Regions from separate parts of the Sanguibacter sp. 25GB23B1 genome, predicted to be linked through region 2. Evidence: predicted binding sites of a transcription regulator. Region 2 holds the regulator's gene; the other holds the start of a gene.

Region 1 (7,329 bases), on a different contig from region 2:
ACCTCGTCGCGGATGGTGTCCCTGACAGTGCGCCAGTGGTCGACCGGGCCGGTGCGTCCGTGCACCTCGATCGCGCGGACGGCCCGGTCGAGCGCTGCCCAGCTCATGACGCGCGAGTGGACGAAGTCCCGTTGGGGGCCCCGTACCTCCCAGATCCCGCGGTCGGGCTGGTCCCAGTGCGTGACGAGCTCCTCGACGAGCGCTCGCTGGAGCGCCCAGCTGTCGTCGTCCTGTGGAAGCCCGGCTTCCCGGGCCATGTCGAGCGCACACATGACCTCGCCGAGCACGTCGTTCTGCATCTGGTCGACCGCGCCGTTGCCGACCCGCACCGGTCGGGAGCCCGCGTAGCCGGGAAGGTGGTCGAGCTCTCGCTCGGGAAGGTCGCGGCTGCCGTCCACGCTGTACATGATCTGCAGGTCCTCCGGGCTGCCGGCGACCGCCCGCAGGAGCCAGGCCCGCCACGCGGCGCTCTCCTCCGCGTAGCCCGACTCGACGAGCGCCTCGAGCGCCATCGCTGCGTCACGCAGCCAGCAGAAGCGGTAGTCCCAGTTGCGCTCGCCGCCGAAGTCCTCGGGGAGGGACGTCGTCGCGGCTGCGACGATCCCGCCGGTCGTCGAGCTGGTGAGCAGGCGCAGGACGAGGAGGGAGCGCACGAGCGCGTCGCGGTAGCGGCCGCTGTAGGCACAGCGACCAGACCACTCCTCCCAGAGGGCGAGGGTGTCCGCGATCCGTTCCGACACCGAGAGCCGTGACGGCGCCGGGCACCAGGACGGGCTCCAGGTGCAGGAGAGAGTGATGACCTCGCCAGCGGCCGCGGTGATCATGTCACGGTGGCGGTGGTCGCTCGCGACCGGGAGGCGGTCGCCGCGCAGGAGGAGCGAGTCGGGTCCGGCGGTGGCGCGGATCGAGGTGGTCTCCCCGTCCGTCCCGTCCGGTCCGTCGACACGGTGCACCCAGGGCACGATCGCGCCGTACCCGAAGCGGACGATCCACTCGTGCTCGACCGTCACGGTGCCGGAGAGCACCTCGACGCGGCGGACGAGGTCAGCCCGCCCGTCCCCGACCGGCATCGCGTCGGTGATCCGTGCGACACCCGTGGGGCTCGTGTAGGTCGTCTCGAGGACGAACGAGTCACCGAGGTACCGGCGCTCGACCGTCTCGGCGTCGGGAACGGTGAGCAGCCATCGGCCGTTCTCCGGCGTGCCGAGCAGGGCCGCGAAGCAGGCAGGGGAGTCGAAGTGGGGGAGGCAGAGCCAGTCGACCGATCCACGGCGGCTGACGAGGGCGCACGACTGGCCGTCGCCGAGCACGGCGTACTCGGCGATCGGTGTCGGTCCGTCTGTGGGCTGGGTGGTCGAGGTGACGGGGAGCGGAGCGGTGGTCGTCCGCGCGGGGGCGTCGGGCATGGCCATGTTCATCTGACGATTGTGCTGTCTGCGCGCCCGGGTGGCACGGCGGGAGAGTCGCGTTCGAACAGGTGTGCGCATCCGGCCGGTTCCCCGTACGATGGTCAGGTGAGTGACCGCCTCGTCGTCCAAGGTGCCCGTGAGCACAACCTCCGCAACGTCGACCTCGATCTTCCGAGGGACAAGCTGATCGTCTTCACCGGTCTCTCCGGTTCCGGCAAGTCCTCGTTGGCCTTCGACACCATCTTCGCCGAGGGCCAGCGGCGCTACGTCGAGTCCCTGTCCGCGTACGCGCGGCAGTTCCTCGGCCAGATGGACAAACCGGACGTCGACTTCATCGAGGGTCTGTCGCCCGCGGTGTCGATCGATCAGAAGTCGACCAACCGCAACCCGCGGTCGACGGTCGGCACGATCACCGAGGTGTACGACTACCTCCGCCTGCTCTTCGCTCGCGCCGGAACACAGCACTGCCCGCAGTGCGGCGAGCGCGTGACGGCCCAGACACCGCAGCAGATCGTCGACCGGCTGCTCGAGCTCCCCGAGGGGACCCGCTACCAGGTGCTCGCACCGGTGGTGCGCGGTCGCAAGGGCGAGTACACCGACCTCTTCAAGGAGCTCCAGGCCAAGGGCTTCGCCCGCGCCCGGGTCGACGGCGAGGTCGTGCAGCTCACCGAGCCTCCGACGCTCGAGAAGAAGCTCAAGCACACGATCGAGGTCGTCATCGACCGCCTCGTCGCGCGCGACGGGGTGCAGCGCCGGCTCACCGACTCGGTCGAGACAGCCCTCGGGCTGGCCAGCGGCCTCGTCGTCGTCGAGATGGTCGACGCGGAGGCGGACGACCCGGACCGGGAGCGCAAGTTCTCCGAGCACCGTGCCTGCCCGAACGACCACGTGCTCAGCCTCGACGAGATCGAGCCCCGCACGTTCTCGTTCAACGCCCCCTACGGCGCCTGCCCCGAGTGCACCGGGATCGGCGTGCGCCTCGAGGTCGACCCCGAGCTCATCGTCCCGGACGAGGACAAGACCCTGGCCGAGGGTGCTATCGCTCCGTGGAACCAGGGATCGTCCGAGTACTTCGCTCGCGTGCTCGGTGCGCTCGCGAAGGATCTCGGCTTCTCGATGGACACGCCGTGGCGTGCTTTGCCCGAGCGCGCCCGCAACGCCGTGCTGCACGGCCAGGACCACGAGGTCCAGGTCAAGTACAAGAACCGCTGGGGTCGCGAGCGTCAGTACTCCACCGGCTTCGAGGGTGCGATCACGTTCCTGCACCGCCGGCACGCCGAGACGGAGTCGGACTGGTCGAAGGAGAAGTACGAGGCGTACATGCGCGAGGTCCCGTGCCCCGTCTGCGACGGCACGCGCCTCAAGCCCGAGGTCCTCGCCGTCCGCGTCGGTGGACGGTCGATCGCCGACGTGTGTGCCCTGCCGCTGCGCGAGTGCCGTGACTTCCTCGACCAGCTCGAGCTCGGCGTGCGGGAGCGAGCGATCGCGACCCAGGTGCTCAAGGAGATCCAGGACCGTCTCGGGTTTCTCCTCGACGTGGGTCTCGACTACCTGTCTCTCATGCGCCCTGCCGGTACCCTCTCGGGTGGTGAGGCCCAGCGCATCCGCCTCGCGACGCAGATCGGTTCCGGTCTCGTGGGCGTGCTCTACGTCCTCGACGAGCCGAGCATCGGTCTGCACCAGCGGGACAACCGTCGGCTCATCGACACGCTGACCCGTCTGCGCGACCTCGGGAACACGCTCATCGTCGTCGAGCACGACGAGGACACGATCCGCGCCGCGGACTGGGTGGTCGACATCGGACCCGGCGCCGGCGAGCACGGCGGACGGGTGGTGCACTCCGGTGACTACGCGGGACTGCTCACGGCTCCCGAGTCGGTGACCGGCGCATACCTCTCCGGGCGGCGGTCGATCCCCATGCCGCTCGAACGACGCGCGACCGACCCGAGCCGAGCAGTGAAGGTCGTCGGCGCGCGGGAGCACAACCTCACCGGGATCGACGTGTCCTTCCCGCTCGGTGTCCTCACCGCCGTCACAGGAGTGTCGGGCTCGGGGAAGTCGACGCTCGTCAACTCCATCCTCTACACGGTCCTGGCGAACGAGCTCAACGGCGCCCGTCAGGTCGCCGGTCGGCACAAGCGGGTCGTGGGCCTCGAGCACCTCGACAAGGTCGTGCACGTCGACCAGGGACCGATCGGTCGGACGCCCCGCTCGAACCCCGCGACGTACACCGGCGTCTGGGACCACGTACGCAAGCTCTTCGCGGAGACCACCGAGGCGAAGGTTCGCGGGTACCTCCCGGGCCGGTTCTCCTTCAACGTCAAGGGCGGGCGCTGCGAGGCGTGCTCCGGCGACGGCACCATCAAGATCGAGATGAACTTCCTCCCGGACGTCTACGTGCCCTGCGAGGTCTGCCACGGTGCCCGGTACAACCGCGAGACGCTCGAGGTCCACTTCAAGGGCAAGACGGTCGCGGACGTGCTCGACATGCCGATCGAGGAGGCCGCGGAGTTCTTCGCGGCGGTCCCAGGAATCTCGCGGCACCTCAAGACGCTCGTGGACGTCGGGCTCGGGTATGTCCGTCTCGGCCAGTCCGCGCCGACCCTGTCCGGGGGCGAGGCGCAGCGCGTCAAGCTGGCCAGCGAGCTCCAGAAGCGCTCGACCGGCCGGACGATCTACGTGCTCGACGAGCCGACCACGGGTCTGCACTTCGAGGACATCCGCAAGCTTCTCGCTGTGCTCCAGTCCCTCGTCGACAAGGGCAACTCCGTGCTCGTCATCGAGCACAACCTCGACGTCATCAAGAACGCCGACTGGGTCATCGACATGGGTCCGGAGGGTGGCTCCGGAGGTGGGCTCGTCGTCGCCGAGGGCACGCCCGAGCACGTCGCGAGCGTTCCGGCCAGCCACACCGGCCGCTTCCTCGCGGAGGCTCTCCAGGCGCACCCGACCGCGCGGGTCGCGGCCCTCGCGAAGGCCCCGGCCTCGAGTCCGGTCAAGGCCGTCGCGAAGAAGAAGACGCCGCGGTCACGGGCGAAGCTCGCGACCTAGGACGCCGGTGCGTGCGCGACGACGATCGGGCTGACGCGGACCGGGAAGTTCACGGAGCGTGCGATGAAGCAGTGGTCGTGCGCCCGTGCGTGCAGCTCGGCGACGATCTCTGCGTGGTCGCCCGGAGTTCCTGGCGCGAGGACGGCCCGCGGTCGGAGCTCGACCTCGGTGAACTGTCCCGCGCCGGCGGCTTCCACGCGCATGGTCCCGATCGCGTGGTCGGTGTACTCGACCACGACCACGTCGGCCTGCGCCGCCATGTGGAGGAACCACAGCAGGTGGCACTGCGCGAGGGACGCCACGAACAGCTCTTCCGGGTTGTGCCGTGACGGGTCGCCCCGGAAGGCCGGGTCGGCGCTGCCGAGGATGTCGGGCTTGCCGTCGACAGCGACGGTGTGGTCTCGCGAGTAGGCCGTGTAGCTCGACGTACCCGTCTCGCCGGCTCCGGTCCAGGTGATGGCGGCTGAGTACGCGTGAAAGGCTCCCATGCCGTCACCGTAGTCGGAACTCGCACACAGTGACACCCGTCACAGCCGCGTGCGGTGCTCGTGCCGGTCCGGAGCAAGGGTGTCAGGTGTCTGAACTAGGCTCGTGAGCATGGCCGATCCTGCTACCTACCGCCCCGCTCCGGGAGAGATCCCGACGACCCCGGGCGTGTACCGGTTCCGGGACGAGCACGGCCGGGTCATCTACGTGGGCAAGGCGAAGAACCTCCGGGCGAGGCTCTCCAGCTACTTCCAGGACATCGCGGGTCTGCACCAGCGGACCCAGACGATGGTGACGACGGCCGCGTCGGTCGAGTGGACGGTCGTCGGCACGGAGGTCGAGGCGCTCGCGCTCGAGTACTCGTGGATCAAGGAGTTCGACCCGCGGTTCAACGTCAAGTACCGGGACGACAAGTCGTACCCGTTCCTCGCCGTGACGATGGGGGAGAGCGTGCCGCGTGCCCAGGTCATGCGTGGTGCGAAGCGGCCAGGGACGCGCTACTACGGTCCGTTCGCGCACGCGTGGGCGATCCGCGAGACGCTCGACCTGCTCCTGCGCGTCTTCCCGATCCGCACGTGCTCCGCGGGCGTCTACAAGCGCGCGCAGCAGTCCGGTCGGCCGTGCCTGCTCGGGTACATCGACAAGTGCTCGGCGCCGTGCGTCGAGCGGATCACCAAGGACGCCCACCGCGCCCTCGCGGAGGATTTCTGCGCCTTCATGGCGGGGGATACCGGCAAGTTCATGCGCCGGCTCAACGACCGCATGTCGATGGCCGCCCAGAACATGGAGTACGAGCTCGCGGCCCGGCTCCGCGACGACATCCACGCCCTCGAGCGCGCGATGGAGAAGAACGCGGTGGTCCTTCAGGACGGCACCGATGCCGACATCTTCGCGATGGTCGGTGACGAGCTCGAGGCAGCCGTGCAGGTGTTCCACGTCCGTGGCGGCAGGATCAGGGGCCAGCGCGGCTGGATCGTCGAGAAGGTCGAGGACGTCACGGACGCCGACCTCGTCGAGCACCTCCTCCAGCAGGTCTACGGCACCGCGGACGAGACGGCCGGCGGTGATCCCGGGGCTGCCCGGGACAGCGGGCTCGTCCCGCGCGAGGTGCTCGTCCCCGTCCTCCCGGCGCAGCCCGAGCAGGTCGCGACATGGCTCACGGGGCTGCGCGGCGCGAAGGTGGACGTCCGGATCCCGCAGCGCGGAGACAAGCGTGAGCTGGCGGAGACCGTGCGCAAGAACGCGGAGCACGCGCTCGCGCTGCACCGCACGCGCCGGGCGGGCGACCTCACGACGCGCAGCCAGGCGCTGCGTGAGCTCCAAGAGGCCCTCGCGCTCGAGACGGCGCCTCTGCGCATCGAGTGCTACGACATCTCCACGACGCAGGGGACGTACCAGGCCGCGTCGATGGTCGTCTTCGAGGACGGGCTCGCGCGCAAGAGCGAGTACCGCACCTTCCTCGTCCGGGGCCCGGACGGCGACGGCGCACGCGACGACACGGCCGCCATGTACGAGGTCATCACGCGTCGCTTCAAGCGCTACCTCAGCGACCGCTCCGCCACGAGCGACCTCGAGCTGGAGTCGGTCGGCGGAGAGGTCGGTCCGGACATCGACGAGAGCGAGAAGGACACGCGTGGGAAACGGTTCGCGTACCCGCCCAACCTCGTGGTCGTCGACGGAGGGCCACCGCAGGTCGCCGCGGCCGCACGTGCTCTGGCCGACCTCGGGATCGACGACGTCGCGCTGTGCGGGCTGGCGAAGAGGCTCGAGGAGGTCTGGGTGCCGAACGACCCGTACCCCGTCATCCTCAACCGTTCGTCCGAAGGTCTCTACCTGCTCCAGCGGGTGCGTGACGAGGCACACCGGTTCGCGATCAGCGCGCACCGCAAGAAGCGCAGCAAGGGCATGACCGTCTCGGTCCTCGACGACGTCCCCGGGCTCGGTCCTGCGCGCACCACCGCGCTGCTGCGGCACTTCGGGTCGCTCAAGCGGTTGCGGGCGGCGACCGCGGAAGAGATCGCCACCGTGCCGGGCATGGGGCAGCGGACCGCCGAGGCCGTCGTCGCGGCTCTCCGGCCGCCTGCCGGCGAGGTTGTCACCGCGGCGCCCGTGGCGGAACCCGCCGACCGCTGAGCCACCTGGCATGCTGGTCGCATGAGCCAGGAACCAGCACCCATGACAGTCCCCCAGGGGATCCCCGAGGTCGAAGCGGCGACACCCGCACCGGAGCCCGGCTCGAGCGAGGTCCTCATCATCACCGGCATGTCCGGCGCCGGCAGGTCACGGGCGGCCATGGTCCTCGAGGACCTCGACTGGTATGTCGTCGACAACCTGCCGCCCAAGATGCTCGTCCCGCTCGTCGACATGATGACGCGTGCCGGCT
Region 2 (7,329 bases):
GAGACGCGGGATCCACGTCTCGAGCATCGAGTGGAGCACCGCCTTGCCTACCCGGATGGGCGGGTTCGACCAGATCTCGGCGAGCTGGACGTCCTCCGGCACGTCGTCTGGGCGGACCGCACGGATCGTCGTGATCCCGAGGATCTCAGCGTTGCGGCGCACGAGGTCGAGCGACCGTTCGTTGACGTCGACAGCCCACACGGTCGCCCGCGGGTTCTGCAGCGCCTGGGTCAGCGCGATGGGTCCCCACCCGCACCCGAGGTCGAGGAGCGCACCGTCGGGTGGCGCTGGGACGGAGCGGAGCAGCACCTCCGTTCCGAGGTCGAGCCGACCGGGGGAGAAGATCCCGCCGGCGGTCTCCACCTCACGGTCCTGCCCGTCGAGGCGCACGCGGATCCGTCGTCGCTCGTCCGCCGACGCGGGCGTCGCGGTGAAGTAGTGGTCCTGCTCGTCGTCGCTCACAGTCGGCAATCGTAGGTGAGGCGGTGCGATCCGCTTCGCCCTGCGCAAAATCGCTTCGCGACGTGGGCGCTCGCATGGGACTCTTGATGACAGGAACCGCACAGCACCGACAGATGAGGACTGCATGCCGAACAGCCACGAACCGCACCCCGAGACCCCCGACGCCGCGACGGAGCAGGCGCAGGCGATCGACCCGGGCGTGGCAGCAGTGGCGGCACGGGACCTCGCCAGCGACGTGGTCGCCCGGGTCCTGGCACGAGCCGGCACCGCACGCGCCGACGGCGGCACGGACCACTCCGTCCACGACGGCGACCAGATCGACCTCGCCGAGCGAGCAGCACTACGCCGGGTCGCAGGGCTCTCCACCGAGCTCGAGGACGTCACCGAGGTCGAGTACCGCCAGCTGAGGCTCGAGCGCGTCGTCCTCGTCGGCCTGTGGTCGCGGGACGCCGTCGACGCCGAGGTGTCGCTCCGTGAGCTCGCTGCGCTCGCGGAGACGGCTGGGTCCCAGGTCCTCGACGGACTTCTCCAGCGCCGTCAGAACCCTGACCCGGGGACGTACCTGGGCTCGGGCAAGGCAGCGGACCTGGCCGCCCTCGTCGCCGCCAACGGCGCCGACACCGTGATCGTCGACGGCGACCTCGCGCCCTCCCAGCGCCGTGCGCTCGAGGACATCATCAAGGTCAAGGTCGTCGACCGGACCGCGCTCATCCTCGACATCTTCGCCCAGCACGCGAAGTCCCGAGAGGGCAAGGCCCAGGTCGAGCTCGCACAGCTCGAGTACCTCCTCCCGCGCCTGCGCGGCTGGGGAGACTCGATGTCGCGACAGGCCGGTGGTCAGGTCGGTGGCGCAGGTGCCGGCATGGGATCGCGCGGTCCCGGTGAGACGAAGATCGAGCTGGACCGTCGTCGTATCCGCGACCGCATGGCCAAGCTCCGCCGCGAGATCGCGGCCATGGCACCATCCCGCGAGACCAAGCGTGCCGCGCGCCGTCGCAACGCGATCCCGTCCGTGGCGATCGCCGGCTACACGAACGCCGGCAAGTCGAGCCTGCTCAACGCGCTGACCGGCGCCGGGGTGCTCGTCGAGAACGCGCTCTTCGCCACCCTGGACCCCACGGTCCGCCGCACGAAGACGCCCGACGGGCGGGTCTACACGCTCGCCGACACGGTCGGATTCGTGCGATCCCTGCCGCACCAGCTCGTCGAGGCCTTCCGCTCGACGCTCGAGGAGGTCGGGGACGCCGATCTCCTCCTGCACATCGTCGACGCGTCGCACCCCGACCCCGAGGGGCAGATCGAGGCTGTCCGCCACGTGCTGGCAGACATCCCGGGCATGGCGGACGTCCCCGAGGTCATCGTCCTCAACAAGGCCGACCTCGCCGACGCCGAGACCATCACCCGGCTGCGCAGCCGGGAGCGCAACACCCTCGTCGTCTCCGCACGCACCGGGGAGGGCATCCCCGAGCTGCTCGACTTCATCGCCGCGTCGTTGCCGCACCCGGGCGTGCAGGTCGACCTCGTCGTCCCCTACGACCGGGGGGACCTGGTCAACCGTGTCCACCTCGAGGGCGAGATCGACCACCTCGAGCACACGGGCGAGGGGACGCTCGTCCAAGGACGCGTGGACGACGAGCTCGCGGCCGAGCTGACGGCCGCGGCGGTCCACGGCTGAACGCACCTGTGGGCTCGGGCTGGCGCACGCACGACGGACCGTAGACTCCTCGGGTGAGCGACGCCAAGACATCTCAGGACGCCGGCGCCGCGGTGGACCACCTGCTCGACCTCGCTGTCGGGCGGCTCGGTGGTACTCGACGAGACGGTCAGCACGAGATGGCAGCGGCTGTCGCCCGGGCGATGGACTCCGGTGAGCACCTCCTCGTCCAGGCGGGGACCGGGACCGGGAAGTCCCTCGGGTACCTCGTCCCGGCCGTGCACCACGCCGTGCACAGCGGGGAACGTGTCATCGTCTCCACCGCGACCCTTGCACTCCAGCGCCAGATCATGACGCGGGACCTGCCGCTCGTCGCCGACACGCTCGCCCCGCACCTGCCGCGGGCACCGAGGCTCGCGCTGCTCAAGGGCTGGCACAACTACGCCTGCCTGCACAAGATCGCCGGTGGCTATCCGCCCGACGACGCCGGCACCCTCTTCGACCTCCCACGGACCGAAGGTCCGACGGAGCCGCTGAGCGGGTCCTCGGACGAGGTGTCCGACGCGCCGTCCGGGCTGGGTCAGCAGATCGTCCGGGTGCGCGAGTGGGCCGCTGACACCGAGTCGGGCGATCGCGACGACCTCGTCCCTGGTGTGCCCGACCGCGTGTGGCGCCAGGTCTCGGTCACCGCGCTCGAGTGCCTCGGGCAGAAGTGCCCGCTCATCGAGGAGTGCTATCCGGAGCGGGCGCGCGGCACGGCCCGCGAGGCCGACGTCGTGGTGACCAACCACGCGATGCTCGGGATCGCCGCCACCGGGTCGCCGAACGTGCTCCCCGAGCACTCCGTCATCGTCGCCGACGAGGCGCACGAGCTCCCGGACCGGGTCACGTCGGCGGCCACGGCAGAGATGTCCGTGGCGTCGATCGAGCATGCCGCCCGTCAGGCCCGGCGGCACGGCGGGATCATGACGACCGATCTCGATGCGGCGGCGGCGGACTTCGGGTCGGTGCTCGCCGGGCTTCCCGCGGAGCGTTTCCCGGACGGTCTGCCCGAGGGGGCTCGGCTCGCGGTCGCAGGTGTCCGCGATGCAGCGCGCGCCCTCGTCACGGCTCTCAAGCCCGACACGACGAACGGGTCCGGCGCCGACGGGAGCGTCGCGAGCAGCGGACTGAAGATGGCGTCGTCGAGCATGCTCATGGTGTTCGAGATCGCCGAGCGGATGGCGGGCGACGCCAACAGCTTCGACGTCTTGTGGTGCTCGCGGGGCGGCGACGGCGGCTTCGGTGCTGGAATGTCCAAGCTGCACGCCGCACCGCTCGGGGTCGCCGGGCTCCTGCGGACCAACCTCTGGGACGAGAAGGTCGGCATCCTCACGTCCGCAACCCTCGCGCTCGGTGAGTCCTTCGAGCCGATCGCCCGGGCCGTCGGGCTCGAGAAGAGCGCGACGGAGCCGGGGGAGGCGGGAGCGGCCGCCAGCTCCACTGCTGCTGCGGTCCCGTCGGCATCACGCTGGACGGGACTCGACGTCGGGAGCCCGTTCGACTACCCGAAGCAGGGCATCCTCTACATCGCGAAGAACCTGCCGACACCTGGGAGCCAGGCGACCACGGACGCCCAAGCAGACGAGATGGCCGCGCTCATGGAAGCGGCCGGCGGCCGGACACTCGGGCTCTTCTCGTCCCGCCGTGCCGCAGAGCGCGCCGCAGAGCTCCTGCGGCCGCGGCTCCCGTTCCCCGTCCTGTGCCAGGGGGACGACCAGCTTCCGGCGCTCGTGCGCGCGTTCGCCGAGGATGACGCGACCTGCCTCTTCGGCACGCTGTCCCTCTGGCAGGGCGTCGACGTCCCGGGCGCGGCGTGCAGTCTCGTCATGATCGACAGGATCCCGTTCCCGCGGCCGGACGACCCCGTCAAGGCGGCCCGCGCGCGCTTCATCGAGACGCATGGTGGCAACGGGTTCATGCAGGTCTCGGCCACGCACGCCGCCCTTCTCCTGGCGCAGGGTGCGGGACGTCTCATCCGGACGATGTCCGACAAGGGTGTCGTCGCGGTGCTCGACCCGCGGCTGGCCACGGCCCGGTATGGTTCGTTCCTCGTGCAGTCGCTGCCGGACTTCTGGCGGACGACGGACACGACTGTCGCTCTCTCTGCACTCCGGCGCCTCGCCGACCTAGGCTGAGACATGTGACGACCGAACTCATCACCAGCTGGAGGAAGCATGAGCGACGCTGATCAGACCGGCACCCTCGACCGCACCGCCGTGGCACCACCCCGGTCTCGCAAGACGACGAAGGTGGCGGTCGTCGGAGCCGGCGCGGTCGGCTCGACGATGGCCTACGCCGCGCTCATGCGCGGTTCCGCACGCACCGTCGCACTCTTCGACATCAACAAGGCCAAGGTCGAGGCCGAGGCGCTCGACCTGGCCCACGGGATCCAGTTCATGCCGATGGCGGAGGTCGTCGGGTCCGACGACGTCGCCGTGTGCGCGGACGCCGACGTCATCATGGTCACGGCAGGCGCGAAGCAGAAGCCCGGACAGACGCGGATCGACCTCGCCGAGGCGACGATCGGCCTCGTGTCGAAGATCCTCCCGGACCTCCTCGAGGTCGCACCGGACGCGATCTACGTCATGGTGACCAATCCCGTGGACATCGTGACCTACGCCGCGCTGAAGATCTCCGGCCTCCCGCCGACGCAGCTGTTCGGGTCCGGGACAGTCCTCGACTCGTCCCGGCTGCGCTACCTCATCGCGGAGCATGCGGGCGTCGCGGTGCAGAACGTCCACGCGTACATGGCCGGTGAGCACGGGGACAGCGAGATCCCCCTGTGGAGCTCGGCCACGATCGGCGGGGTGCCCCTGCTCGACTGGAGCGGCATCGAAGGTCGGGGGCCGCTGACACTGAGCGACCGCGACGAGATCGCGCACGAGGTCGTGAACTCGGCCTACCGGATCATCGAGGGCAAGGGGGCGACGAACTACGCGGTCGCTCTCGCAGGGACCCGCATCATCGAGGCGGTCCTCAACGACGAGCATCGCGTCCTGCCCGTCTCCACGTTGCTCGACGACTACTACGGCATCAGCGACATCTGCCTGTCGGTGCCCACCCTCGTCGGGCGACGTGGCTGTACGGACCGTCTTGCGGTCCCGCTGTCTCCGGTGGAGATCAAGGGGCTGCAGCGCTCCTCGACGGCGCTCAAGGCCGTGGCGCGCAAGTTCGGCTACTGAGCGGATCTGCCGCTGGTCACTGCCGGGCACCGAGACTGCACACCGACAGATCGGGCCCCTGGTACCCCCACACGTGGGGGTACCAGGGGCCCGATCTCGTGCTGGGTGCTGACCTACAGGCTGCGCAGGACGCTCACCACGCGCCCGAGCACTGTGGCCTCGTCGCCGGGGATCGGCGAGAACGCTGCGTTGTGGGGCATGAGCCATACGTGGCCGTCCATGCGCCGGAATGTCTTGACGGTCGCTTCGCCGTCGATCATGGCCGCGACGATCTCGCCGTTCTCTGCGACCGGCTGACGACGCACGACGACCCAGTCGCCGTCGCAGATAGCGGCGTCGATCATGGACTCGCCGGTGACCCGCAGGAGGAACAGGTCGCCGTCGCCGACGAGCTGTCGGGGGAGGGGGAAGACGTCCTCGACGACCTGCTCGGCCAGGACGGGGCCTCCCGCGGCGATCCGACCCACCACCGGCACGTACGACGGCGCCGGGTGCGCGTCGCTGTCGGCGCTCTCGCCGTGGGCGTCCCTGAGCGTGTGGGTCTCGTCGAGAGGCTCGACGTCCCGGGAGTCGTCCTGGTGGACGAGCTCCATGGCGCGCGGGCGGTTCGGGTCGCGCCGGAGGAATCCCTTGCGCTCGAGCGCGGTGAGCTGGTGCTTGACGCTCGACGGGCTCGTCAGGCCGACCGACAGCCCGATCTCGCGCATGCTCGGCGCATACCCGCGTGACTCGATCGAGCTCCGGATGGTCTCGAGCACGTGACGCTGACGCGCTGTGAGCCCGTCGGCAGACACCTCCGGGTCGCCGACGAGGACCACCGTGCCGCGGGTGCGGTCGTTCGTCCGGGTGGTATCCCCTGCTGCCACGATGTGCCTCCGTCGTCGATCGGTCGAGAGGCTCGTTGTCGAGCCGTCTGCTGCTGCCGTGCTGGTGAGCGCCCCGGGTGTCAGTGGCTCGTGGTCGAGTACCTCCCGGAGGGTCGTGCCCAACACTAGGGCGATTCGGGCATCGGATCAAACACCTGTTCGAGCGTGTCGCGACAGACCCTTGCGTTTCTGGAGATCTTTCGTACAGTTGTACGACGAACAGGTGTTCGAACGATGATGGGTCGCCCGGCTCGGCGCGGCGCTGAAGGAGTACTCATGGCACACGTGATGGCGATCTCGTCGGGACCCGCGCACGTCCGGTCGGACGTCGAGGGCTGGCTCGGCCTCAGCGATCTCTCGATCACTCGGCGAGGTCGCGTGGTGCTGTGGACCGTCGGCGTCGTCCTCATGCTCGCGGCGCTCCTCCTCGGAGGCCGTGCGGTCGCGGGCTCGCCCGAGGCGGCGACGCACGTGGTGCCGCACACCGTCTCTCAGGGAGAGACGCTGTGGGCGATCGCGTCGACGGTAGCGCACCCCGGTGAGGACCTTCGAGACGTGGTCAGCCTCATCATCGAGGTCAACGGTCGCTCCTCGGCGGACCTCGAGGCCGGGGAGCAGATCTTCGTCCCGCTGCGCTGAGTGCAGGTTCCGTCGCACTGCACGCGGGAACTTCGGGCGGCAGAGACGAGCGGGAGGCCGTGGTGCGCCGAGCGCTGGGCGGCGTCGGGAGCGCGTAGGGTTGCGGTGGACACGCGACCTCATCCCGACCGGTCGCCGCTGCCGTAGATGGAGGTACCGTGCACTGCCCGTTCTGTCGCCACTCGGACTCGCGCGTCGTCGACTCCCGGACGTCCGACGACGGTGCGTCCATCCGACGACGTCGCCAGTGCCCGCAGTGCAACCGCCGCTTCACCACCCTGGAGACCGCAAGCCTCTCCGTGGTCAAGCGCTCCGGGGTCACCGAGCCGTTCAGCCGCGAGAAGGTCGTGAGCGGTGTGCGCAAGGCATGCCAGGGGCGACCGGTGAGCGAGGACGATCTCGCCCTGCTCGCGCAACGCGTCGAGGAGTCGGTGCGTGCCACCGGGAGTGCAGAGCTCGACGCGTACGAGATCGGTCTGACGAT

Evidence for each region. The regulator LexA, encoded in region 2, represses DNA repair genes until DNA is damaged. The targets are predictions, from matches to a motif close to TCGAACANNTGTTCGA.
Region 1: the regulator LexA is predicted to act here: its motif matches at 1,470-1,485, upstream of uvrA (excinuclease ABC subunit UvrA).

The regions. Positions count from the first base shown of each region.
Region 1 is NZ_JBDYKL010000004.1:155,031-162,359, forward strand. Features, by position in the region: gene ABKW26_RS04395 (glycoside hydrolase family 15 protein) at 1-1,412, opposite strand, end outside; gene uvrA (excinuclease ABC subunit UvrA) at 1,515-4,460, shown strand; gene ABKW26_RS04405 (OsmC family protein) at 4,457-4,948, opposite strand; gene uvrC (excinuclease ABC subunit UvrC) at 5,058-7,079, shown strand; gene rapZ (RNase adapter RapZ) at 7,101-7,329, shown strand, end outside.
Region 2 is NZ_JBDYKL010000016.1:73,110-80,438, forward strand. Features, by position in the region: gene ABKW26_RS10800 (methyltransferase) at 1-462, opposite strand, end outside; gene hflX (GTPase HflX) at 587-2,137, shown strand; gene ABKW26_RS10810 (ATP-dependent DNA helicase) at 2,191-4,293, shown strand; gene ABKW26_RS10815 (L-lactate dehydrogenase) at 4,333-5,340, shown strand; gene lexA (transcriptional repressor LexA) at 5,454-6,158, opposite strand; gene ABKW26_RS10825 (LysM peptidoglycan-binding domain-containing protein) at 6,483-6,845, shown strand; gene nrdR (transcriptional regulator NrdR) at 7,004-7,329, shown strand, end outside.